Regions from separate parts of the Pseudalkalibacillus sp. NRS-1564 genome, predicted to be linked through region 2. Evidence: riboswitches for the same ligand, from Rfam matches in the RefSeq annotation. Region 2 holds a riboswitch; each other region holds the start of a gene.
What was found. Region 2 has a riboswitch for S-adenosylmethionine ahead of mmuP (S-methylmethionine permease). Riboswitches for the same ligand answer to the same signal wherever they lie in the genome.
Positions count from the first base shown of each region.

Region 1: it holds a riboswitch for S-adenosylmethionine, as region 2 does, so the genes downstream of both, metK (methionine adenosyltransferase) here and mmuP (S-methylmethionine permease) in region 2, are expected to answer to the same signal.
Region 3: it holds a riboswitch for S-adenosylmethionine, as region 2 does, so the genes downstream of both, ACIFPW_RS17030 (sulfite oxidase-like oxidoreductase) here and mmuP (S-methylmethionine permease) in region 2, are expected to answer to the same signal.
Region 4: it holds a riboswitch for S-adenosylmethionine, as region 2 does, so the genes downstream of both, ACIFPW_RS19575 (2,3-diketo-5-methylthiopentyl-1-phosphate enolase) here and mmuP (S-methylmethionine permease) in region 2, are expected to answer to the same signal.

Region 1 is NZ_JBITPM010000037.1:62,171-67,798, reverse strand. Features, by position in the region: gene ACIFPW_RS16750 (ABC transporter substrate-binding protein) at 1-726, opposite strand, end outside; gene pckA (phosphoenolpyruvate carboxykinase (ATP)) at 918-2,501, opposite strand; SAM riboswitch class I at 2,854-2,963, shown strand; gene metK (methionine adenosyltransferase) at 3,172-4,368, shown strand; gene ACIFPW_RS16735 (MSMEG_1061 family FMN-dependent PPOX-type flavoprotein) at 4,511-5,134, shown strand; gene ACIFPW_RS16730 (hypothetical protein) at 5,128-5,313, opposite strand; gene ACIFPW_RS16725 (glycosyltransferase family 4 protein) at 5,327-5,628, opposite strand, start outside.
Region 2 is NZ_JBITPM010000032.1:50,937-56,564, forward strand. Features, by position in the region: gene ACIFPW_RS15150 (GNAT family N-acetyltransferase) at 1-831, shown strand, start outside; gene ACIFPW_RS15155 (DMT family transporter) at 878-1,354, opposite strand; gene ACIFPW_RS15160 (DMT family transporter) at 1,370-1,798, opposite strand; gene ACIFPW_RS15165 (ArsR/SmtB family transcription factor) at 1,865-2,182, opposite strand; gene ACIFPW_RS15170 (SGNH/GDSL hydrolase family protein) at 2,404-3,636, shown strand; gene ACIFPW_RS15175 (hypothetical protein) at 3,765-3,911, shown strand; SAM riboswitch class I at 3,981-4,083, shown strand; gene mmuP (S-methylmethionine permease) at 4,167-5,570, shown strand; gene mmuM (homocysteine S-methyltransferase) at 5,545-5,628, shown strand, end outside.
Region 3 is NZ_JBITPM010000038.1:33,029-38,656, forward strand. Features, by position in the region: gene ACIFPW_RS16995 (FUSC family protein) at 1-377, shown strand, start outside; gene ACIFPW_RS17000 (3-hydroxybutyrate dehydrogenase) at 618-1,394, shown strand; gene ACIFPW_RS17005 (LysE family translocator) at 1,454-1,990, opposite strand; gene ACIFPW_RS17010 (GNAT family N-acetyltransferase) at 2,095-2,658, shown strand; gene ACIFPW_RS17015 (GNAT family N-acetyltransferase) at 2,756-3,187, shown strand; gene ACIFPW_RS17020 (GNAT family N-acetyltransferase) at 3,383-3,688, shown strand; gene ACIFPW_RS17025 (hypothetical protein) at 3,660-3,848, shown strand; SAM riboswitch class I at 3,909-4,007, shown strand; gene ACIFPW_RS17030 (sulfite oxidase-like oxidoreductase) at 4,092-4,754, shown strand; gene ACIFPW_RS17035 (copper amine oxidase) at 5,019-5,628, shown strand, end outside.
Region 4 is NZ_JBITPM010000044.1:6,624-12,251, reverse strand. Features, by position in the region: partial or broken gene ACIFPW_RS19585 (carbon-nitrogen family hydrolase) at 1-32, opposite strand, end outside; gene ACIFPW_RS19580 (pyridoxal phosphate-dependent aminotransferase) at 141-1,313, shown strand; SAM riboswitch class I at 1,397-1,506, shown strand; gene ACIFPW_RS19575 (2,3-diketo-5-methylthiopentyl-1-phosphate enolase) at 1,601-2,800, shown strand; gene ACIFPW_RS19570 (2-hydroxy-3-keto-5-methylthiopentenyl-1-phosphate phosphatase) at 2,797-3,513, shown strand; gene ACIFPW_RS19565 (methylthioribulose 1-phosphate dehydratase) at 3,459-4,082, shown strand; gene ACIFPW_RS19560 (acireductone dioxygenase) at 4,134-4,667, shown strand; gene ACIFPW_RS19555 (N-acetyltransferase family protein) at 4,721-5,239, opposite strand; gene ACIFPW_RS19550 (alpha/beta fold hydrolase) at 5,351-5,628, shown strand, end outside.

The sequences.
Region 1 (5,628 bases), on a different contig from region 2:
TGCTTTTGTAAAACGCTCTGCTACATCAGCATTTTTACTCAAATAACTTTCTTTTGCCATAAATCCTGTATATGGAATTTCCCCTGATTCTTTTCCAAATGAAGCTACAATGTGTCCAACCCCTTGTTCTTCAAAGACACTTGCTGTTGGCTCGAATAACTGAACGTAATCGCCAGTTCCAGAAGCGAATGCGCTTGAAATGTTTGCGAAATCAATATTTTGAATAAGGTCCAAATCGTTTTGTGGATCAATTCCTTTCTGTTTCAGCACGTATTCACCAGCCATTTGTGGCATACCACCTTTACGTTGGCCAAGGAATGTACTTCCCTTCAAATCTTTCCATTCAAAATGATCGACTTTTTCTCTTGATACAAGGAACGTACCGTCTGTTTGTGTAAGTTGAGCAAAGTTTATGACAGGGTCATCAGTGCCTTGTGCATAGACATAAATGGACGTCTCTGATCCTACAAGGGCGACATCAGCTCCGTTAGATAGTAGAGTGGTCATTGTTTTATCTCCGCCCCGAGTAGTCGTTAATTCGACATCAATGCCATGCTTCTCAAAAATACCCTCTGAGAGTGCCACGTATTGTGGTGCATAGAAAATCGAGCGTGTAACCTCAGCTACTCTTACCTGATCGTTTCCACTATTTGTACCACACGCCGAAAGAATAAGAAGAAATACACTTGTGTATATACAAAACGTTATAAACCAGTTTCTTTTCATTATCTATCCTCCACATTTGTCACATGAGGTAGGCTCATGTTTTAGATACTATAGCCTATGTATTTTAAAACAATTGGTGTTTTGAATAGGTAAATTAATGGAGGTAGATAGAAAGAGGAGGATGCGCGAAGTGAAGGTGAATGAGTCTTCAAATAAAAAAAGCACCCGTTAAGGTGCTTTTTGCAATGAGACTAAACATTTGGGCCTGCTTGTTTGATTTCGTCAGCTACATTTGAGAATTTGTCGAAGTTCTTCACAAACTTAGTAGCGAGATCTTTTGCTTTCTCATCATATTTCTCTTGATCTTCCCATGTTTGTTTTGGCTGCAATACTTCTGCTGGAACACCTGGACAATGAGAAGGAATATGCAATCCGAAAATAGGGTCTGTTACTGTTTCGATACGATCAAGTTCTCCATTTAAAGCCGCCTGGATCATCGCTCTAGTATATGAAAGCTTCATGCGCTCTCCGACACCATAACCGCCCCCAGACCATCCGGTATTTACGAGGAAGACTTGAACATCATGCTCCATAATTTTCTCGCCGAGCATTTCTGCATAGCGATGGGCAGGTAATGGCAAGAACGGTGCACCAAAGCATGTAGAGAAAGTGGCTTCTGGTGAAGTGACGCCTCTTTCTGTTCCGGCTAACTTGCTCGTGTAACCTGATAGGAAATGAAACATGGCTTGTTCCTTGGTCAGTTTGCTAATTGGAGGAAGGACGCCAAATGCATCTGCCGTTAAGAAAATAATCGTGTTGGGATGTCCGGCAACGCTAGGAATTGCAATATTAGGTATGGCGTCAATCGGATAGGCAGCGCGAGTATTTTCAGTTAGACTAGTGTTATCGTAGTCAGGTTCACGCGAGCCGTTATCCATCATAACGTTCTCAAGAACCGTTCCAAAGCGAATTGCATCCCAGATTTCAGGTTCTTTTTCTTTTGATAAGTTGATGCACTTAGCGTAGCATCCACCTTCAATATTAAAGACACCATTCATAGACCATCCGTGTTCATCATCACCGATAAGAGATCGATGAGCATCTGCTGAGAGCGTTGTCTTTCCAGTTCCAGATAAACCGAAAAATAGAGCAACATCCCCCTCTTTACCTACGTTAGCAGAGCAGTGCATTGAAAGAATATTTCGCTCTGGTAATAAGTAGTTCATAACGGTGAAAATAGACTTTTTAATTTCTCCAGCATATTCTGTTCCACCAATTAAGACGGTTCGTTTCTCAAAGGAGATAATAATAAATGTTTCTGAATTTGTGCCATCCACTTCTGGATCAGCTTGAAAACCAGGTGCAGAAATGACAGTGAATTCAGCGTCATGTTCTTTTAACTCTGATTCATTCGGACAGATGAACAGCTGGTGGGCGAAAAGGTTATGCCAGGCATATTCATTAATAACCTGAATGGGTAGTCTTGATGACTGGTCAGCACCAGCAAATCCTTTAAACACATAAAGTCCCTTTTTCTCACCGAGATAGTTCAACACCTTTGTGTAAAGGTTTTCAAAACTTTTTTCGGAAATAGGTTGGTTTGTTTCCCAGTTCACTTTGTTCTTTACGGAATCTTCCTTTACAATGAACTTGTCCCCAGGAGAACGTCCTGTATATTTTCCGGTTTCTACGCGAAGAGCTCCTGTAGCTGATAGTTGCCCTTCGTTTTTAAATAGTGAATGTTCAACCAGTTCAGACACTGATAAATTCACATGTGGATTATTCTTATTTAATATCGCATCCAATAACGGTGAGGAGAAGGAAGCTGTTTTCATACGTTAAACCCATCCTTTTTTAAAGATTTCGTTGATTGACTTGTTTAACTCAAAAATAGTATAACACATTCATTCAATTATTCTATACTAATCTATGTATTTTTTGCATAAAAAGTGAAAAATGGGTGAATGACTATTTCTTTAGGTTGAAATCCTGTCGCCATTATATAGGAAGTGATTATTTTATGGGTAAGGATTAGGGTAGTGGTTCGGTCGCTTCGCCCTTGAATTCGAACACAAAGCCCGTGTTCTTTTTGTAGGGCTCCAGCGCTTGTCGAAGCTAAACGGGCGCTTCCGCTTTTCTTCATTGACACATCCTTTCATGTGCGTTATTATATGTCGAGAATGGATACTCTTATCCCGAGCAGGCGGAGGGACAGGCCCGATGAAGCTCAGCAACCAACTCCTATACAACAGGATTAAGGTGCTAACCTGCAAGACGATAGTCTTGGAAGATAAGAGGCGAAAGGCATGAGATATCAGCTCCTTTTCCCTCTGAATGTAGGGAAGGGCTTTTTTAATGTCGTTGAGATTGATGACGCTATAAAAAAAGGTAAGACGATAAGAAATTGAATTCGTTCTCTCGTTTCGGCACAGGGTAATAGGGAAATGAGTACCGTATCCATTACAACATAATTAGATAGGATCCAATCCTTAAGGAGGTACTTGAGTGAGTAATCGTCGTTTGTTTACTTCTGAGTCAGTAACAGAGGGGCATCCTGATAAAATTTCAGATCAGATTTCCGATGCCATTCTGGATGATATTCTTGCGCATGATCCAAATGCGCGCGTTGCCTGTGAAACTACAGTAACAACTGGTCTTGTTCTAGTTTCCGGTGAAATTACAACATCACACTATGTTGATATTCCGAAAGTGGTTCGTGAGACGATTCAAACGATCGGCTATACACGTGCGAAATACGGATTTGATGCTGAAACATGTGCTGTTCTTTCATCTATTGATGAACAGTCTGCAGACATCGCTGCAGGTGTAAACGTTGCTCTTGAAGCACGTGAAGGTACGATGTCAGATGATGAAATCGATGCAATTGGTGCAGGTGACCAGGGGCTTATGTTTGGTTACGCTTGTAATGAAACAGCGGAATTAATGCCGCTTCCGATTTCTCTTGCGCATAAACTAGCGCGTCGTTTGAGTGAAGTAAGAAAAGAAGAAATTCTTCCTTATCTTCGTCCTGATGGTAAAACACAAGTAACAGTGAAATACGATGAAGCTGGTAAGCCGGTTCGCGTTGATACCATTGTTGTTTCTACACAGCATCATCCTGAAATTTCACTTGAACAAATTCAACGTAACATCAAAGAACACGTTGTGAAGCCGGTTGTTCCTGCTGAATTAATTGATGAAGAAACAAAATACTTCATCAACCCAACAGGACGCTTTGTTATCGGTGGACCGCAGGGTGACGCAGGTTTAACAGGAAGAAAAATCATTGTTGATACTTACGGCGGTTATGCGCGTCACGGTGGCGGTGCTTTCTCAGGTAAGGATGCTACGAAAGTAGACCGTTCTGCGGCATATGCTGCTCGTTATGTTGCTAAGAACCTTGTGGCAGCGGGTCTAACAGATCGTTGTGAAGTTCAACTTGCTTACGCTATTGGGGTTGCTCAGCCAGTATCAATTGCTATTGATACATTTGGCACAGGAAAAGTGTCTGAGGAAAGTCTTGTAGAGCTAGTAAGAGAGAACTTCGATCTTCGTCCAGCAGGCATTATAAAGATGCTTGATCTTAGACGTCCCATTTATAAGCAAACAGCTGCGTATGGACATTTTGGACGTACTGATATTGACCTTCCATGGGAACAAACAGATCGTGCAGAATCCCTTAAACAGGGTGCCGGAATTTAATTAATTTCTAAGAAGCCAAAAATATTTTGGCTTCTTTTTTTTGCTCTATCATCCTTTTTGACATCCGTTATATTGTATTGAATTATCATAAAATAGATGGGTGTTGTGATAAAATGGAAGAAAAAATGGAGGAGTGTAATGTGTGAATACTAGTATATTCGGAGAAACCGTGACCGATGTGAATGAACTAAAAGACATGGCAGGAATACCGAGTAAATTGGCTGCAAACAAAGTCATATCTTTTCTTGATAAACACTGTAAAGAGTTCATATGCCGTACACCATTTATTACGATTGCCACCCAATCAAGTACGGGTGGTGATGTTTCGCCAAGAGGCGATGCACCGGGGTTTATTCAGGTTCTAGATAATCATCATTTATTGATACCGGAAAGACCGGGAAATAAACGAATGGACTCATTGATCAATTTATTAGAAAACCCAAATATCGGTTTGCTGCTGATGATTCCCGGCCGAGAAGAAGCGTTGCGTATTAATGGGAAGGCCTTGATTGTAAAAGATAAAACGCTGCTAGAGCAGTGTGAATATAAGGGGAAAACGCCTTTGTTAGGTATTGGAGTAGAAGTAAAGGAATGCTACATTCATTGTGCCAAAGCCTTTAAACGATCATATCTTTTTGAACCTGAACGATGGCCGAGTACTGAGGGGCTCGCCCCAGCTGCCAGAATGCTATCTGATCATGCAAAAATAGGCGAAGAAAAAGTGATTGAATCGTTGAAAGAAAGTTACACTAAACGTCTTTATTGAACAGAAATCGAGCCCAAACCTTTGTGTATGTTTGGTTGAACAATGGAGCAGTAAATGAGATCATACGTATTTGCTATTTTTCGCATTTCATCTAGCGCGTACAAGTTGTGACCATGTGTTGCGAAGATAGAAGGTGCAGTTAAGCCGATTTCGTTAATCCCAAATACAGTAAGAATCATTTTTTTCTCCTTTCTAAGCATATCGAGCTAATCTTTTAATTCCAATTGTTTTCTCATAATCCTCTACTAATCGTCCGAAGATCGCATCCCATGATTGAGTAAGTGCATAACGACGTCCTTCATAACCCATCATTCTCCGTTCGGTATCATCTGATAAGAGACGATTGATAGCGTGGATATATTCGTCTTCTTTATACGGAGAGCAGAAAAGACCGTTTCTTTCTCCAGTGACAACGTCGGATAACCCTCCAGCATTTGCAGCGATAACAGGGGTCCCGGAGGCAAGTGACTCCAATGCGACATTTCCAAATGTTT
Region 2 (5,628 bases):
TTTTATCGAAAATTTGGATATGAAGTTTTGAATAACTGGAAGAAGGTAGAGTTGAAAGCGCAGGATCTTAAGCCTCTTCTTGCTGTAAGTGGAAAAGTAAGACGTGTTGAACTTGATGACGTCTTTGAAGTTCTGAATCCTGTTTACGAAGCGTTTGCGATTCGCTTTAATGGTATGCTCGTTCGAACGGAAAATTGGTGGAAGGAACGTGTTTATTCGAAAGGTTTTCGTTTTGCTACTTATACAAATGAAGAGGGGTGTATATCCGGATACATTTATTACAAAATAGAGAATCGAACATTAGAGGTTGAAGAAATGGTTTGTTTAGATGGGGAAGCAAGAAGAGGATTGTGGAATTATCTCTGTCAGCACGATTCTATGGTTGATCACGCTACGATTCTAACAAATGAAAGCGACCAGTTCACTTTTTTATTAGCCAATCCTAAAGTGAAAACAACGGTCGAGCCGTACTTTATGGCACGCATTGTTGATGTCGAGAATTTTCTTAGAGAATATCCGTTTACGTTAAAGTCAGGTGAGACTCTCTTTCTCCATATTACGGATGATCAGGCAGAGTGGAATAATGGAAGCTATCTGATTGATGCTGAAGGAGTGAGGGTATTTAAGGGAGATAAATTGAATGCAGCTTGTGCTCATCCACCAAAACGAGGCCTTCGATGTACCATTAATACGCTAACTTCTGTCTTGACTGGCTACCAAGATCCTTTCTTTCTTTATGAAGCTCGTTTATTAGAAGGATCAAAGGAAGATGTAGCGCGGTTGCAACGCATACGTTCCGCAAAGGAAACAAATTTCATGGACTTCTTCTAATGAAAAAATCCATTCTCTCATACGATGAGAGAATGGATTTTTTGCTTCAATCATGGACTTCAGTCGAAGCTTCTTTTTCAGCCTTCATATTTCCAATATATATTAAACGTAAAGCGACAAGCATTAATAAGATAGCAATCAATCGTTTTACATCAAAGGAAACTTGTAAGCCACCGAACCAACCAAAGTGGTCAATTAGCATTCCCATAGATAGCTGACCGATTACGGTTGAAATATTAGCTGCAATGACACCAATCTTTGGAACAGCAAGAATCGTAAGAAAAAGATAACCTACTCCAAACCAAACGGCACTAAGCTGCCATTTCGGCGCTTCAAGTATTTTAAGCAAATCTCCATTCCCAAAGAAAAGAATGACGATAAATAAAATCATAGCCCCAGTGATAAAAGTAATAAATGTACTCTCAAATGTTCCTGCTTTTTTACTAAAAGCCCCATTGATGGAAGATTGAGCGCTTAGAAAAATACCGCCAAAGACAGAGGCGAGTAGAATAAGAATCGACATCGATTAAACAACTCCTTAAAAGATTAAGATAAGAGCAATGGCCATTAATAAAACGGCCATAATTTTTTCCTTTTTTACCTTTGTTGCTTTACTTCCCAACCAGCCTTTATGTTCAATAATCATGCTCATAGCCATCTGACCTACAATGACACTGATCATCGCGAGACCTACACCTACGATAGGGATACCGATGACAAGAATGGTTAAATAAATGACGCCTAGAAAACCTCCGGATAGCTGCCACTTCGGTGCTTTAAATGTATAAGATAGAGATCCTTTTCCGAGAAATAGCACAACAATCCCAATAATGATTGTACCTACAGCAAAATTATAGAAGCTGCTCTCTAATTTTCCGATTGACTTGCCTAACTCTCCATAGATTGCTCCTTCTACGCTTAAAGCAGCACCGGCTAGTAAGGCGAGAAGATAAATACCAATTTTCAAGCTGACCAACTCCTGACAAATTTATATTTCGAGGAATGTCGATATGTTTACTAAAAAAAAGAGAGCTTAGAGCTCTTTTTCAATAAAAGCAGCGACTTGTTGAATAGTGGATTCATTTCTACGGTAATAGGTCCACTTTCCATGTCGCTCAGACTCTAGGAGTCCGGCTTTTTGCATCATGGATAAATAATGTGAAACGGTCGATTGGGACATGTTTGCTTTTTCTTGAATGTCGCCAACGCAAACGCCGCCTTTTTCACTGATGTTTTTAGAAAGGTGTGCGGTTGGTTTCTCAAAATGATCCATTGGATTCTTGAGCCACATTAACATATCAATACGTGTTTCATTTGCCAGCACTTTAAAAATATCGACGTAATTTTCCATGGCTTTATACTAATCGATGATCATCGATATGTCAAACGGTTTGCAAATCCTTTACCTTAAGAGAGAGCGGCATCAATTAAATCGAATAAGGGTATTCTGTTTATTAACAATTTAGAGACAGAAAGATTAAGACCAACTGAGGCTAGTTATGATGGACGAAGCCTTTTGTAAGGATAACTAATAGAGGTTAAATGAAACTGTAAACGAGAGGCGAGTAAACAATGACACGTATCGTAACATTATTCGTACTGATTCTTATAGCTGGATTATTAAGTGTAGTAAGCGCGAAAGGATGGCCTTCTTCTATGAAGGATGCAGCCAAGAAGAGTGAATGGGTAGGTTCATGGACAGCAAGCATGCAGGCCCCAGCTAAAGATGGAAATTCTCATGAGGGATTTAAGGATCAAACAATCCGATTAATTCTTCGCCCGCATATGGAAGGGGACAAAATGCGAATTCGATTATCCAATGAATTTGGTTCACTTCCTTTATCTATAAAAGAAGTGAGAGTTGCGACATCTAGGGATGGCGCAAATATTGAAAAGGAGACCGATCAGCTTATTACATTTGGTAGCAAAGAAGCTGTAACGATTCCCCAAGGAGAAACGCAATATAGCGATGCGATTGACTTTCCGGTAAGTGCAGACCAGAATGTAACGGTTAGTTTGTATGTAGATCGTGAAACAGGCCCAACAACGTGGCACCAGCGTTCAAATCAAACGGTATATATGTCTGAGAAAGGAAATCATGCCGGAGATGTAGAGGACTCTGCATACACATCAAAAGAAGAAGCCTGGTTCTGGCTAGACCGTTTAGAGGTTGTGCCTGACGAATCTGTAGAAGGATCTGTCGTTGTAATGGGAAGCTCAATTGCAAACGGCAACTATTCCACGTTAAACGCTAACCGACGTTGGCCAGATTATCTTGCTAATCGAATGAATGCGAAAGACGCTGACGTAAAAATGTCTGTATTAAATGCAGGGATTTCTGCTAACCATTTAATCAATAGTGAAGAAGGAAAAGGGCAGAATGCATTTGCAAGATTAGAACGAGATGTGCTAAGTCAAGAAGGGATCAAAGGTGTTATCCTACATGAGGGCATTAATGATTTAAGACACTATCCTGAATATGATTCAAAGAAAATCATTGATCGAATGAAAAAAATCATTAAAGCAACTCACGAAAAGGGTCTTCCCATATATGGAGGTACATTAACTCCTTATAAAGATTCTAGTATGTTTACAAAAAAGGGAGAAAAGACCCGCCAGGAAGTGAACGAGTGGATTCGAACGAGCGGAGAATTTGATGCTGTCATTGATTTTGATAGAGCATTAAGAGATCCAGATGATCCAGAAAAGTTTCTCTCGAAGTATGATTCTGGGGATCATTTGCATCCGAATGATGAAGGGTATAAAAAGATGGCAGATGAGGTGGATTTTTCGATATTTAAATAAAAGTAATCCTTGCTAAAAGAACGAATGTTCGCTAAACTTAGGTTATCAACCGAATATACGTTCTCACATCATGGTATGGCTTCCACTTTCTTAGGGGGAGCCATCTTTTTTTGGAGGAGGGAAAGGGAATGGAAAATGAGTACGTGTTGAAGCAAATGGAGAAAGATATGAGGGAAGCGATGACGCGATTTTCAACAATGAAGAAAAGAAATGGTATGAAGACAATTGTCCAAAGACAAATGCAAGGTAGTCGTCAGTGGAAAAAGGATATTTAGTGAAGCGTCGTTGTTGCTATCCTACCTTGACAAACCGTGAGTAAATTGATATTTTTGTTAAAATATATTTTCTTATCCAGAGAGGTGGAGGGACTGGCCCTTTGAAACCTCAGCAACAGGTCCATTGGATACTGTGCTAACTCCAGCGGGTGATAAACCTGATAGATGAGAGCCTTCGGTTTTATTTTGTCAGTTACGCACTCCATTCGAGTGCGTTTTTTTGTTTTTCTGGATGGAAAAGTAAGGAGAAATAATATGGAAAGCAAACAGGGTTTTAAAAGGGAGATGAAATCAAGACATGTAGTGATGCTCTCACTCGGAGGGGTCATCGGTACGGGATTGTTTTTAAGTTCTGGCTACACGATCCAACAAGCTGGTCCTGTTGGGACGATCCTATCTTATCTGGTAGGCGCACTTGTCGTTTACCTGGTCATGCTGTGCTTGGGAGAGCTAGCGGTTCATATGCCTGAGACAGGTGCGTTTCATAGCTATGCGGCTCAATACATTGGCGGAGGGACCGGTTATACAGTTGCCTGGTTGTACTGGCTAACCTGGACAGTTGCGCTAGGTTCTGAGTTTACAGCTGCGGGTATGCTCATGCAGAGGTGGTTTCCACTTATTAGTGTATGGATTTGGAGCGGCTTGTTTGCTGCAGTGATCTTCATTTTAAATATTTTGACTGTGAAATTTTTTGCGGAGAGTGAGTTCTGGTTTGCCCTTGTAAAGGTTCTGGCTATTGTGTTGTTCATTATTTTAGGTGCCGCAGCAATCGTAGGGTTTATTCCAATGGAATCTGGTGCGAATGCATCGTTATTTGCTAACTTTACAAATGAAGGGATCTTTCCGAATGGGGTATTTGCCATATTAATGACGATGCTGGCAGTGAATTTTGCTTTCTCTGGAACTGAACTCATTGGAATTGCAGCTGGAGAAACAGAAAATCCTGCGAAAACCATACCAAAAGCCATTCGCACCACGTTAATTCGGCTCATTCTATTCTTTGTCGGTTCAATCTTTATTTTATCAGCTCTTCTCCCAGCATCAGAAGCTGGAGTTCTAGAAAGCCCATTTGTTGCAGTACTTGAAATAATTGGAATTCCATATGCGGCAGATATAATGAATTTTGTTATTCTTACAGCCATTTTATCCGCTGCAAATTCAGGGTTATATGCTTCGTCGAGAATGCTCTGGTCACTTTCAGACAAGCAAATGATTTCTCCTATTTTTGCTAGGCTCAACAAAAATGGTGTCCCTCTTCCTGCTGTGATATTAAGTATGTTAGGCGGAGCACTAGCACTACTTTCAAGCATCATTGCGCCAGATACCGTTTATGTGGTGCTTGTCTCTATTTCCGGGCTTGCTGTTGTCATTGTATGGATGAGTATTAGTGCGTCACAATTTCTTTTTAGAAAGAAATATGTAAAAGAAGGAAAATCCATTAAAAACCTTCGTTATCGAACGCCTTTCTATCCTGTCGTTCCGATTCTAGCCTTCTTGTTATGTCTGGCTTCCTTGATTGGCATTGCTTTTGATCCGACCCAGCGAGTGGCATTGTACTGTGGGATACCGTTTATTGCACTATGTTATGGAAGTTACTATTTAACAAAACGAGTAAAGAAAAGGGGAATAAGTAATGTGGCAGAATCAAAATCCTATTAAGGCAATTTTAGAAGATTTTAATTTGGTAATATTGGACGGGGCCCTTGCGACAGAGCTC
Region 3 (5,628 bases), on a different contig from region 2:
TAACAGCGATTAATTATTTTGCTAAACATCTATTGGCTTCGACAAATCGAAATAACCGTTCAACTATCATAGAAGGATCAGAGAACACACTTTTCGAGGTTAATGAAGTGATTAAACATAATGTCCATACATTACTTAAACTATTAAAAGGTGAAACAGGGTTAACGATGTATAGTTTAAATAAAGAAAGAGAGCATATTGAAGGTCTTTCAGAAAAAGTTGAATATGCAGATGTAAATTTGAAAAAGTTTGTAAATGACCTCTATTATATATGGAGAATTAACCAGTCACTATTGATATTAGGGAAGGAACTTGGCTCAATAAAGAATAAAGAAGCATCTGATCATTTTAATACAAATCGTAACCTGGAGCAGTAACGCACCGGGTTATTTTTTTGTTGAGCAAAATGTTGATGGGGCGATTGAAACTAAGCTTTCATTCGAATAAACCAGAAATCAATACATCTAAATATAGGCTAACTAATCCTTAATGAAGTGACTTGAAGTGGGAGTTATGAAAATAAATCAAAAATGATTAGTTTATTAAAAGGTAGAGCGGGAATAGAGAGGTGTGACAGTATAATTTTAATTTAGGATTGACAATAGGAGGAAATATTCATGGTTAACAACAAGACTGTATTTATTACAGGCGCAGCTAGAGGTATTGGTTTTGAAATTGGTGAAACGTTCGCAGAGAATGGAGCAAAAGTTGTTCTATCTGACATAAATGAAGAAGGAACAGAAGAAGCTGCTCAGAAACTAAGAGATAAAGGTTATAACGCTATTGGTATTAAAGCAGACGTGACTAATGAAGATGAAATTAAACAAGCAATTGACCGTACTGTAGAAGAATACGGTCGCTTAGACGTGTTAATAAATAATGCGGGACTTCAGCACGTATCTGCATTAGAAAACTTCCCAACTGAGAAGTTTCGTATGATGCAGGATATTATGCTTACAGCTCCTTTCATAGCAACAAAGCATGTATTTCCAATCATGAAGAAACAAGGATTTGGGCGAATTATTAACATGGCATCTATCAATGGTGTCATCGGTTTCGCAGGGAAAGCGGCTTACAATAGTGCCAAGCATGGGGTCATCGGCCTTACAAAAGTTTCTGCACTTGAAGGTGCGGAACACGGTATTACAGTAAATGCCATGGCACCAGGATATGTTGATACACCACTCGTAAGAGGACAGATGGAAGATCTAGCGAAAGAACGCGGAGTAGAGCTAGAAAAGGTACTAGAAGAAGTAATCTATCCACTTGTACCACAAAGAAGACTTCTTGAAGTGAAAGAGATAGCTGATTACTCAATGTTTATCGCAAGTGATGCAGCGAAGAGCATTACAGGTCAAGCCCTACTAATTGATGGTGGCTATACAGCTCAGTAAATTTAGATTTTACTAAAAAAATATTAAAGCAGCGCTTTCTAATGAGAAGCGCTGCTTTTTTATTGATCGCTAAAGGCTATTTGAAGACCAATTAAAGCAAGCAATAAAGCTTTTGCAAGATTGAATTTTCTAGCTAGGGCATGATTTTCTACGACATAGAATGCGATTTTTCCTGCAAAAAAGCTTATTGCACTAAAGATAAGAAAGGCTTGTAGAATGAAAACCCCTTCTAAAATTAACATTTGAAGAGCGGATGAATTCGCCTGCTGGTTTACAAACTGTGGAAGAAGGGCGAGAAAGAATAAAGAGACTTTTGGATTTAAAATATTCATAACAATCCCTTTTCGATATAAAGAAAAATAAGGTCTGCTAGGTTGACTTAGGGGTTTAGCTGCGGATCCGCTATCTTTAAAAGCTTCATATGCCATGAAAAGTAAGTAAGCTGCCCCGCGGTAACAATCGAAAAGGCGAGAGAGGATTGATAAAGGACGGCAGAAATTCCTAAGGTAGCAGCAATATGTACAAGTAGTCCTGAAGAGAGGGCAAGAAAACCATATCCTCGTGAAGTGATCCGTCAATTCGTCTCTCGATTTCAATTAGATGGTAGCGGGACATTGGCCGGAAAAGACCAATAACTTGACAGGTTTCTCATTAATGATATAATTCTGACATCTTTTAGTGTTGTTGGAGGAATAGTTCCATGGAACCCATTTTACTTGATATACCAAATAAATTTAGCACTGACCGTTTACATATACGTTCTCCACTACCTGGGGATGGTGCTTCGGTTCATCAATCAATTGATGCCTCGTTAGAAGAGCTTAAATCCTGGATGCCTTTCGCACATATAGATCAAATGGAAGAAGATGTTGAAGCGAATATCCGCGAATCTCACGTAGCGTTTTTAAAGCGGGAGGATCTTCGACTATTACTCTTCCATAAACAGACGGGTGATTTTATCGGTTCCTCAGGGTTACATCGAATAGATTGGAACGTTCGTAAATTTGAAATCGGTTATTGGATTGATTCTAGATACGCTGGTCAAGGCTATATGTCTGAAGCGGTCCAAGGCATTGTAGATTACGCCTTTTCAGAGCTAAACGCTAGAAGGCTAGAAATTCGTTGTAATGCGACAAATTGGCGAAGTCGGCGAATTGCCGAGAAACAATCGTTTCAACTTGAGGCTATTTTACGAAACGACCATGTCTCAATTGATGGCAGTAAACTAACTGATACATGCGTCTATGCTTTAACAAAAAAATAAATTTGGTAAGAATATGCATCTTACTTATGGGAGGAATAAGGTTCTTGCATCAAGAATAAACGAGTAATGAATGATTTTGATGATGGAGGGAAACTATGTGATCGAACGAGCGACGATAGAAGAAAGAGATTTTATTTTGTCGAATTCCATTCAATCTGTTAATGAAGGAACGACAAATCCCGGTATCGTAAAAGAAGAGAAAGCACTTGAAATTGTATCATCCATTCTTGATCGAGGTGGTTACCACCTCATTTATCGCGACGAAGGGGAAATTGCTGGCTGGGTATTACTTGGAGAAAACACGGATTATTTTACAGAAAGCAAGCATGGGTTCATTTATGATGTATTTGTTTTTCCAAAGTTTCGTGGGAAAGGGTATTCTAAGCAGCTCGTTCAAGCGAGTATTGAAAACTTCAAAGAACAGGGATATGAGGAAATTCGTTTGAATGTGTATTCCTCTAACTTCGCGAAATACATTTATAAAGACATTGGATTTCGAGAACTTCAAACGATCATGGTTTATAAATAGTTGTCCAGCTTCTTTTCATTTATTAAAAGAATGTGAAAAACAACTCATAATCAATCATCATGCCCTTGGAACTTGCTACACTATTTTTGCAGGGACTTCCCCGGTTCCTGCCCCCTTAAAATATAAAGTGTGAGCCCCATGCATTTCCCAGCATGGGGCTTTTCCTTTTCAATCACACAGAAATGAGGGAGAGTATTGGTATATCAATTTAAGTTAATAAGTCAAGAAGAAGTCGAGCGAATTATCTCGTGGAACTATGATGGGCTATACTCATTTTATAATATGGACGAGGATCTTGAAGATCTAAAAGAGTTCCGGGAAGATGCAGCCAGCAATGAAAATTATTGGAGCGTCTACCATAGGGATCATCTTATTGGTTTTTTTAGTTTTCATGAGCATGAAGACAACCATATAGAAATTGGCCTAGGAATGTGTCCCGATAATGTTGGAAAAGGAGAAGGCTTTTCTTTTTTTGGAGGCTGGCCTTCAAAAAGCAGTTGAATTGTATCGTCCAACTTCCTTTGGAATGGCAGTAGCTGAATTTAATAAACGAGCCATAAAAGTGTATCAAAGGGCTGGATTTCAAATCACTCATCTGTTTATGCAACAAACCAATGGGGGAGAATTTCAATTTGTTGAAATGAAGAAAAACCTCGTTTAAAACAATAATTGCAAAATACTAAATAGACCGATAGAATGAATCAAAATTAGATTTTTAATTTCCTTATTGAGAGAGGCGGAGGGACTGGCCCTTTGATGCCCGGCAACCTGATAGACAAGGTGCCAAATCCAGCAGAGTCTATGCTCTGAGAGATAAGGAAGAGCTCTGAAGCGAACTCTTCCTTATTAGTTAGGAAGAGTTTTTTTAGACGATTCAATAAATGAGAGACGGGTTGTGAAGAATTTGAAAAAAGCTGACCGTATTCGCAAAATGAAAGTTCCAGATGCAAGTGAAAAGTATGGTGATCGTCTGCCACCGGGGCAAGTACTTACAGAAAGGTTCCCTATTCTACATGAAGGTGATGTACCTGTGTATGAGATGTCGACATGGAACCTAAGTGTATTTGGAGAAATTGATAAGGAAGTGATCATTTCCTATAGCGACATACTTGCCTTACCACAGAAGAAAGTAAAGTGTGATATTCACTGTGTCACAAGGTGGTCTAGGTTTGATAATACTTTTGAAGGGGTTTTGATTAAGGATTTTATGAACGCATATGGGATAGTACCGAAAACGAACCATGTTATGCTACATGGTGACTATAACTATACAACGAATATTCACCTCACTGACTTAATGAGAGATAATGTTATTCTTGCCCACTCAGTCGATGGAGAGAAATTAACGGCAAAACACGGATGGCCTCTCAGGTTAGTTGTACCGCATCTTTACTTCTGGAAAAGTATTAAATGGATCAGAGGTATAGAATTTATCAATGAAGACAAACCTGGTTTTTGGGAACAAAACGGATTTCATAACCATGCCGATCCATTTAAAGAAGAAAGGTTTTCTGGAGAGGATTTGGGACTACCGGAAGATGAATGGGAGAAAAAAGAGTTTGATTAATTTTTCTTAAAAAAGCGGGCGTGATTAACACATATAGAATTGATTGAGGAAAAGGTAGTTTATTATCACATTCTAAATATCATCATATCTATAAAAAAATAGTTAAAACTTGAAAGTCAGCAGAACCTTAGTATGTGTGGGTTTTGCTGACTTTTTATTCTCTGGTAATTAAAAAAAGAGAAGAATTTTAAAAAAGAATGATCTAAATGGATCTTCCCTCCGTTAGCTAAGTGTAAATCAAAATTAAGGGGAGTGGATTTGAAAATGAATACGAACAAGAATATGAAAAAGAAAGTGATCGATTGGAAAAAGGGACTATTAATTGTTCCGCTTAGCTTTTCACTTTTAATACCAACTGCTGGAGCATTTGCCTCTGACCACGACCAGCAAATGGACAAGCCTACAGTAGAAACACCAGGTGCTGATCTTCGTGCTGATCTTGGCCATTTACTAAGTGAGCATGCTTATCTTGCAGTAGAAACAATGAGAAAAGGAGCTGAAGGTTCTGCAGATTTTGAAGCTTCTGCTGGTGCCTTAAGTGAAAACACGGAAGACCTTACAGCTGCGATTACATCCGTTTATGGTGAAGAAGCAGGAGCTGAATTTAATGAAATTTGGAGCAATCATATCGGTTTCTTCGTTGACTATGTGAAAGCAACAGGTAATGAAGATGAAGATGCAAAACAAAAAGCTTTAGATAGCTTAGATGGTTATAAAGAAGATTTCTCTAATTTCTTGGAAAATGCAACAGGAGAACGACTTCAAGCTGAAACATTGTCTGAAGGACTTCAAGCTCACATTAATCAGTTGATTGGTTCATTTGATAGCTATGTAGCAGGTGATTATGAGATGGCTTACGAGAAAGAACGTGAAG
Region 4 (5,628 bases), on a different contig from region 2:
ATATCAAATTGCAACAGGGCAAGGTTTTTCATTGATTTGTCCTCCTTACATGTTTAGAAATTGACCTTTACATGGTTGTGTATCCAAGATAACATAACTTATTAGAATTTCTCGAAAATTTTAACAGGATGTGATTCCATTTGAAACAATTTCAAACTTCAGATGCACTTAAACGTTTACCAGAACAATTTTTTGCGAAGCTTGCTGGAAAAGTGAACCGTTATGTAGAGGCGGGATATGACATTATTAACCTTGGCCAAGGAAATCCTGACCAGCCGACGCCTGCGCATATTATCGAGTCTTTGCAGCAGGCAGCTGAAAACCCTGCATACCACAAGTATCCGCCATTTAAGGGACAACCTTTTCTGAAACAAGCCGCGGCTGACTTCTATAAGCGAGAGTTTGGTGTTGAGCTTGATCCGGAGAAAGAGGTAGCCGTCCTTTTTGGTGGAAAAGCTGGCCTTGTAGAAGTCAGTCAATGTTTGTTAAATAAAAGTGACGTGGCGCTCGTGCCAGATCCTGGCTATCCTGATTATTGGTCTGGTGTTGCGATGGCTGAAGCGGATATGCAAATGATGCCGTTACTTGAACAAAATGATTTTCTGCCTGATTATAGCGCGATCCCAGAGAGTGCTCTTGCAAAAGCAAAGCTCATGTTTTTAAATTATCCAAACAATCCTACCGCTGCTGTAGCAACGAAAAGCTTTTTTGATGAAACGGTTAGGTTTGCGGATGCCAATGACATCTGTGTCGTTCATGATTTTGCTTATGGAGCGATCGGATTCGATGGAGAACGTCCTAAAAGCTTTTTGGAAACAGAAGGTGCTAAAGATGTGGGAATTGAGATTTATACTCTTTCCAAAACGTATAATATGGCAGGATGGCGTGTTGGGTTTGCTGTCGGAAACCCATCTGTAGTGGAAAGCATCAACCTGCTTCAGGATCATTTCTACGTTAGTTTGTTTAGTGCAGTGCAAGAAGCAGCTGCAGAAGCTTTACTAGGTTCACAGGAATGTGTTGAGAACCTTCGCCAAACGTACGAATCTAGACGGAATGTATTGATACAGGGGCTTCACGATATTGGCTGGGATGTAACCTCTCCTGCGGGGTCATTTTTTGCCTGGTTAAAAGTACCTGAATCATTTACTTCAGAGGGATTTGCGGACTACTTGCTTGAGAATGTTCAAATTGTAGTTGCGCCTGGGAACGGCTTTGGAGAGTATGGGGAAGGCTATGTGAGAGTAGGCTTATTAACTTCCGAAGAGAAACTCAGTGAGGCAGTTGAACGAATTAATTCTCTTAATCTCTTTTGATTCAGAAAAGTAAAAAAATAGATTGACAGGATTTCCTACGTCTGGCATAATTCGAATCAATTACTTAAACGAATAGTTGCATACTCTTATCCAGAGAGGTGGAGGGACGAGCCCTTTGAAGCCCGGCAACCGATTTTCAAGGTTACTTGAAGACACGGTGCTAATTCTCGCAGCAAAAGCTGGAAGATAAGAGGAAGAGCATGGTGATAACGACCTCTTCCTCGTGAAGGGGTCTTTTTTGTATGATCAAAGATTGAGGACTAGCGCGATGGAAAGGAATGAGCATGATGAGTCATCTTGTGGCAACTTACCTTGTTAAGAATGACCAACAATTATCTAAGCGCGCTGAAGCGATCGCCCTTGGATTAACGATTGGGACTTGGACCAATCTACCGTTATTAGAAAAAAAGCAGTTAAAGAAGCATAAGGGTGAAGTCGTTCACGTAGAGGAAAAAGGGGAAAAGGGCATCATCGCGATTGCTTACCCCACCATCAATTTCAGTGCGGATCTACCTGCGATTTTAACAACAGTCATCGGTAAGCTTTCACTTGATGGTGAAATTAAGCTGATTGATTTAGAGTTCTCTGCAGGGTTACTTAATCAATTCCCAGGTCCAGCATATGGAATAGATGGTATTCGGAATCTTACAGAAGTATACGATCGACCGCTCGTTATGAGTATTTTCAAAGGAGTTATTGGAAAATCGTTAGGCGAATTGCAGGAACAAATGAAACAGCAGGCGCTTGGTCGAGTCGATTTTGTGAAGGACGATGAAATTCTTTTTGAAAATGAGTTAACCCCTCTTGAAAAGCGAGTACCCGCCTTACGAAAAATGCTGGATGAAACGGCTGAATTGACAGGAAAGCGAACGCGTTACGCAGTGAATTTAACAGGAAGAACGGCAAACCTCAGTGATCGAGCAAAGCTTGCTGTGGAATTAGGAGCAGATGCGCTTCTGTTTAATGTTTTTACATATGGACTAGATGCATTGCAATCACTTTCAGAGGACTCGGATATTCCGGTTCCAATCATGGCACACCCTGCATTCTCTGGTGCAATGGCTGCCTCAAGCACACATGGGGTAAGTTACTCCCTATTACTTGGAAAGTTGCTTCGAACTGCTGGGGCAGACTTTTCCCTTTTCCCTTCGCCTTATGGGAGTGTAGCGCTTGATCGAAGAGAGGCGCTCGCAACAGCAGAAGCCTTAACGAGAAATAATAAGCTGAAAAGAACATTCCCTGTTCCTTCAGCGGGCATTCATCCTGGACTAGTACCGCTTCTTATAAAAGATTTCGGTATAGACAGTGTGATTAATGCGGGAGGTGGCGTGCACGGGCATCCCGATGGAGCAGCTGCAGGCGGAAAAGCTTTCCGAGATGCCATTCAAGCTGTTTTAACAGAGCAACCTCTTGAACAGGCCTCTCAAAATAGTGAGGAACTTCATCAGGCTCTTACAAAGTGGGGGAGCGGGGAGGTAGTGCGATGAAGCAGCCGATTATTTTTTGCGATTTTGATGGCACCATTACGAAAATTGATAATATCGTTTCTTTGATGAAACGGTTTGCTCCGAAAGAGTGGGAGCAAATAAAAGATGATGTGCTCGCTCAAAATATTTCCATTCGTGAAGGGGTCGGAAGGATGTTTCACTTAATCCCTTCCAAATTGAAACAGGAATTACTCGATTATTTAGTAGCTACAACTGAAATCAGACAGGGTTTTAGCGAATTCGTAGACTACACGAGGCAAGAAGGGATCGAGCTCTATATCGTCAGTGGAGGGATCGATTTCTTTATTTACCCTCTTCTTAAGCCATACGGTATTCCAGAAGAAAATATCTTCTGTAATGGCAGTGATTTTACTACTGATACCATCTCAATAACTTGGCCGTATGCCTGTGGAGACGATTGTACGAAAGATTGCGGTTGTCGCAAGCCAGGTATATTAAATCGTTTTGATAAAAAGGCTAACCGAAAAATTGTGATTGGAGATTCTATTACCGATTTAGAAGCTTCAAAGCAAGCAGATTTTGTGTTTGCTAGAGATTTTTTAGCGGAGAAGTGTCAAGAACTTGGCATTCCAGCCGTTTTATTTGAAACGTTTGATGATATCGTCGAAAAGTTAACTGAAGAAAGGGGGGAAGAATCATGTGCCAAGTGGAGAATCGATGGAACGAACTTGCTGATATTAAAGATGAATTAGCAGCAAGAGATTGGTTCCGTGGAACAAGTGGAAATCTTTCAATTAAGGTAAGTGATTCGCCGCTTCAATTTTTAGTAACGGCTAGTGGAAAGGATAAAAGAAAACGAACAAAAGAAGATTTCATTCTAGTGGATAGACAAGGGCAGCCAATTGAAGAGACTCTATTGAAACCATCAGCAGAGACCATGATTCATCAGGCGATCTATTCAAAGACAGATGCAGGCTGTTGCTTACACGTGCATACAGTTGAAAATAATGTTATATCTGAACTTTTTGCGGGAGAAGGAGAAGTTACGTTTCAAGGACTGGAGTTAGTTAAAGCTTTTGGTTTATGGGGACAGAATGACAAAGTGACAGTACCGATTATCGAGAATTCAGCTGATCTTTCTCTACTAGCTCATGATGTGGTGCACGTGCTTAAGAATGACACGAAAGCCATTTTGATGCGAAATCATGGGATTACAGTATGGGGGCGTAATGGTTTTGAAGCAAAAAAATATCTGGAAGCATTTGAATTCCTTTTTGAATATCATCTTAAATTACGAAGCTTTCAAGCAATTGTAAGTTAATCAGTAATCAACAAAGTTTCATTAGCTTAACAAAAAGAGGAGGAAGCATTAATGGCAGTAATTAAAATACGAAATACAAATGAAGTTATTGAAGGTCAAGATCGAGTAGGGGCATTTCTTCAGAATGAAGGAGTGTTATATGAACACTGGGATGTTGAGAAGCTACCGACGTCTCTTAAGGGGAATTGTCATGTTACAGAGGAACAGAAAAATGAAATTCTGAGTGTATTTGATGATGACATTCGTTCTCTAGCTCAGCGAAATGGATATGGAAACTGGGATGTGGTGGCACTTTCTGAACAAACGCCTGATCTTGATAAGATTCTGAAAAAATTTGAACAGGTTCATGTGCATACTGAGGACGAAGTAAGAGCGATAACGGCGGGACATGGGATTTTTATCATTAAAGGTAGCGTGGGGTATTTTGATGTTGAGCTCGATCCGGGTGACGTGATTTCTGTACCGGTTGATACACCACACTTCTTTACATTAATGGATGATCGGCAAGTTGTAGCCGTACGCCTTTTCATCGATCCATCAGGATGGGTAGCCCATCCATATGAAGAAAAAGAAAGTGTGAAGTGAAAAAAGGGCCGTGAGCAGTCACGGCCATCATTTTTGATTTTGCTTCAATCCCTTTAGCTACAAAATCCAATTAATTCATTCAGGTCGTTCCAACCAAAGCCGGTTTCTTTAAATGTCTTACCTGCAATTTCTGTTTCTTCCACGGCAATTTGAAGTGGATGAAAACTTTCGTAGAATTGAGAAGCTGGGTTTCCATTCAGTACCCAAACAAGCATAGACTGATAAGATTCGCTTCTAAGATGTTTAGCTACCGAGCACAGAAGTTGTTTGCCAACTCCCTTTCCCTGTGCTTCTTCAAGAAGGTATATCGCATAAAGTTCTCCATCGAATTTGTAAGCAGCTGATCTGTTTTTTCCGCCATTCGCAAATCCTATTATTTCCCCTTCTTCGACTGCCACAAGGATAATACTTCCATTTTCAATTCCTTTCCGCCAACGAGCCTCGCGTATTTGAACGTCTAATGAATTCAAATAGTCTTCTGAGATAAGCGCACGGTAAGTCGTTCTCCAGCTGTTTACATGAACATTTGCTATCGCTAAAGCATCATCTACGACCGCTTTTCTGATTTCCATTGATTACCTCCATCTCAATTTGATTTTCCTATCAGACTCATTTCGAGAGAGAGGGAATGAATCCTGCTAGTCGAATATATGAAGTAAGTCATAGTTTAAAGGAAAAGTGAAATGAAAAAAATCATAATAGAAATAGATGGCAGTTATGTTCATGGTTTTGAATGGGGAGATAGGAGTCAGCCAACTGTCATTCTTCTTCACGGTTTAACGAACAATGCACTTGGTTTTAGTGAGATGGCAGAAGGTCTTAAGGATTACTTTCATTTAATCTCGATTGATCTACCAGGCCATGGTGAGACGCCTCCATTTAATGAAGATAAGAGTTATTCTTTTGAACTTCTAACAGAGTGGCTTCATAAGGTTTGTACATCATTAAGTGACGTACCAGT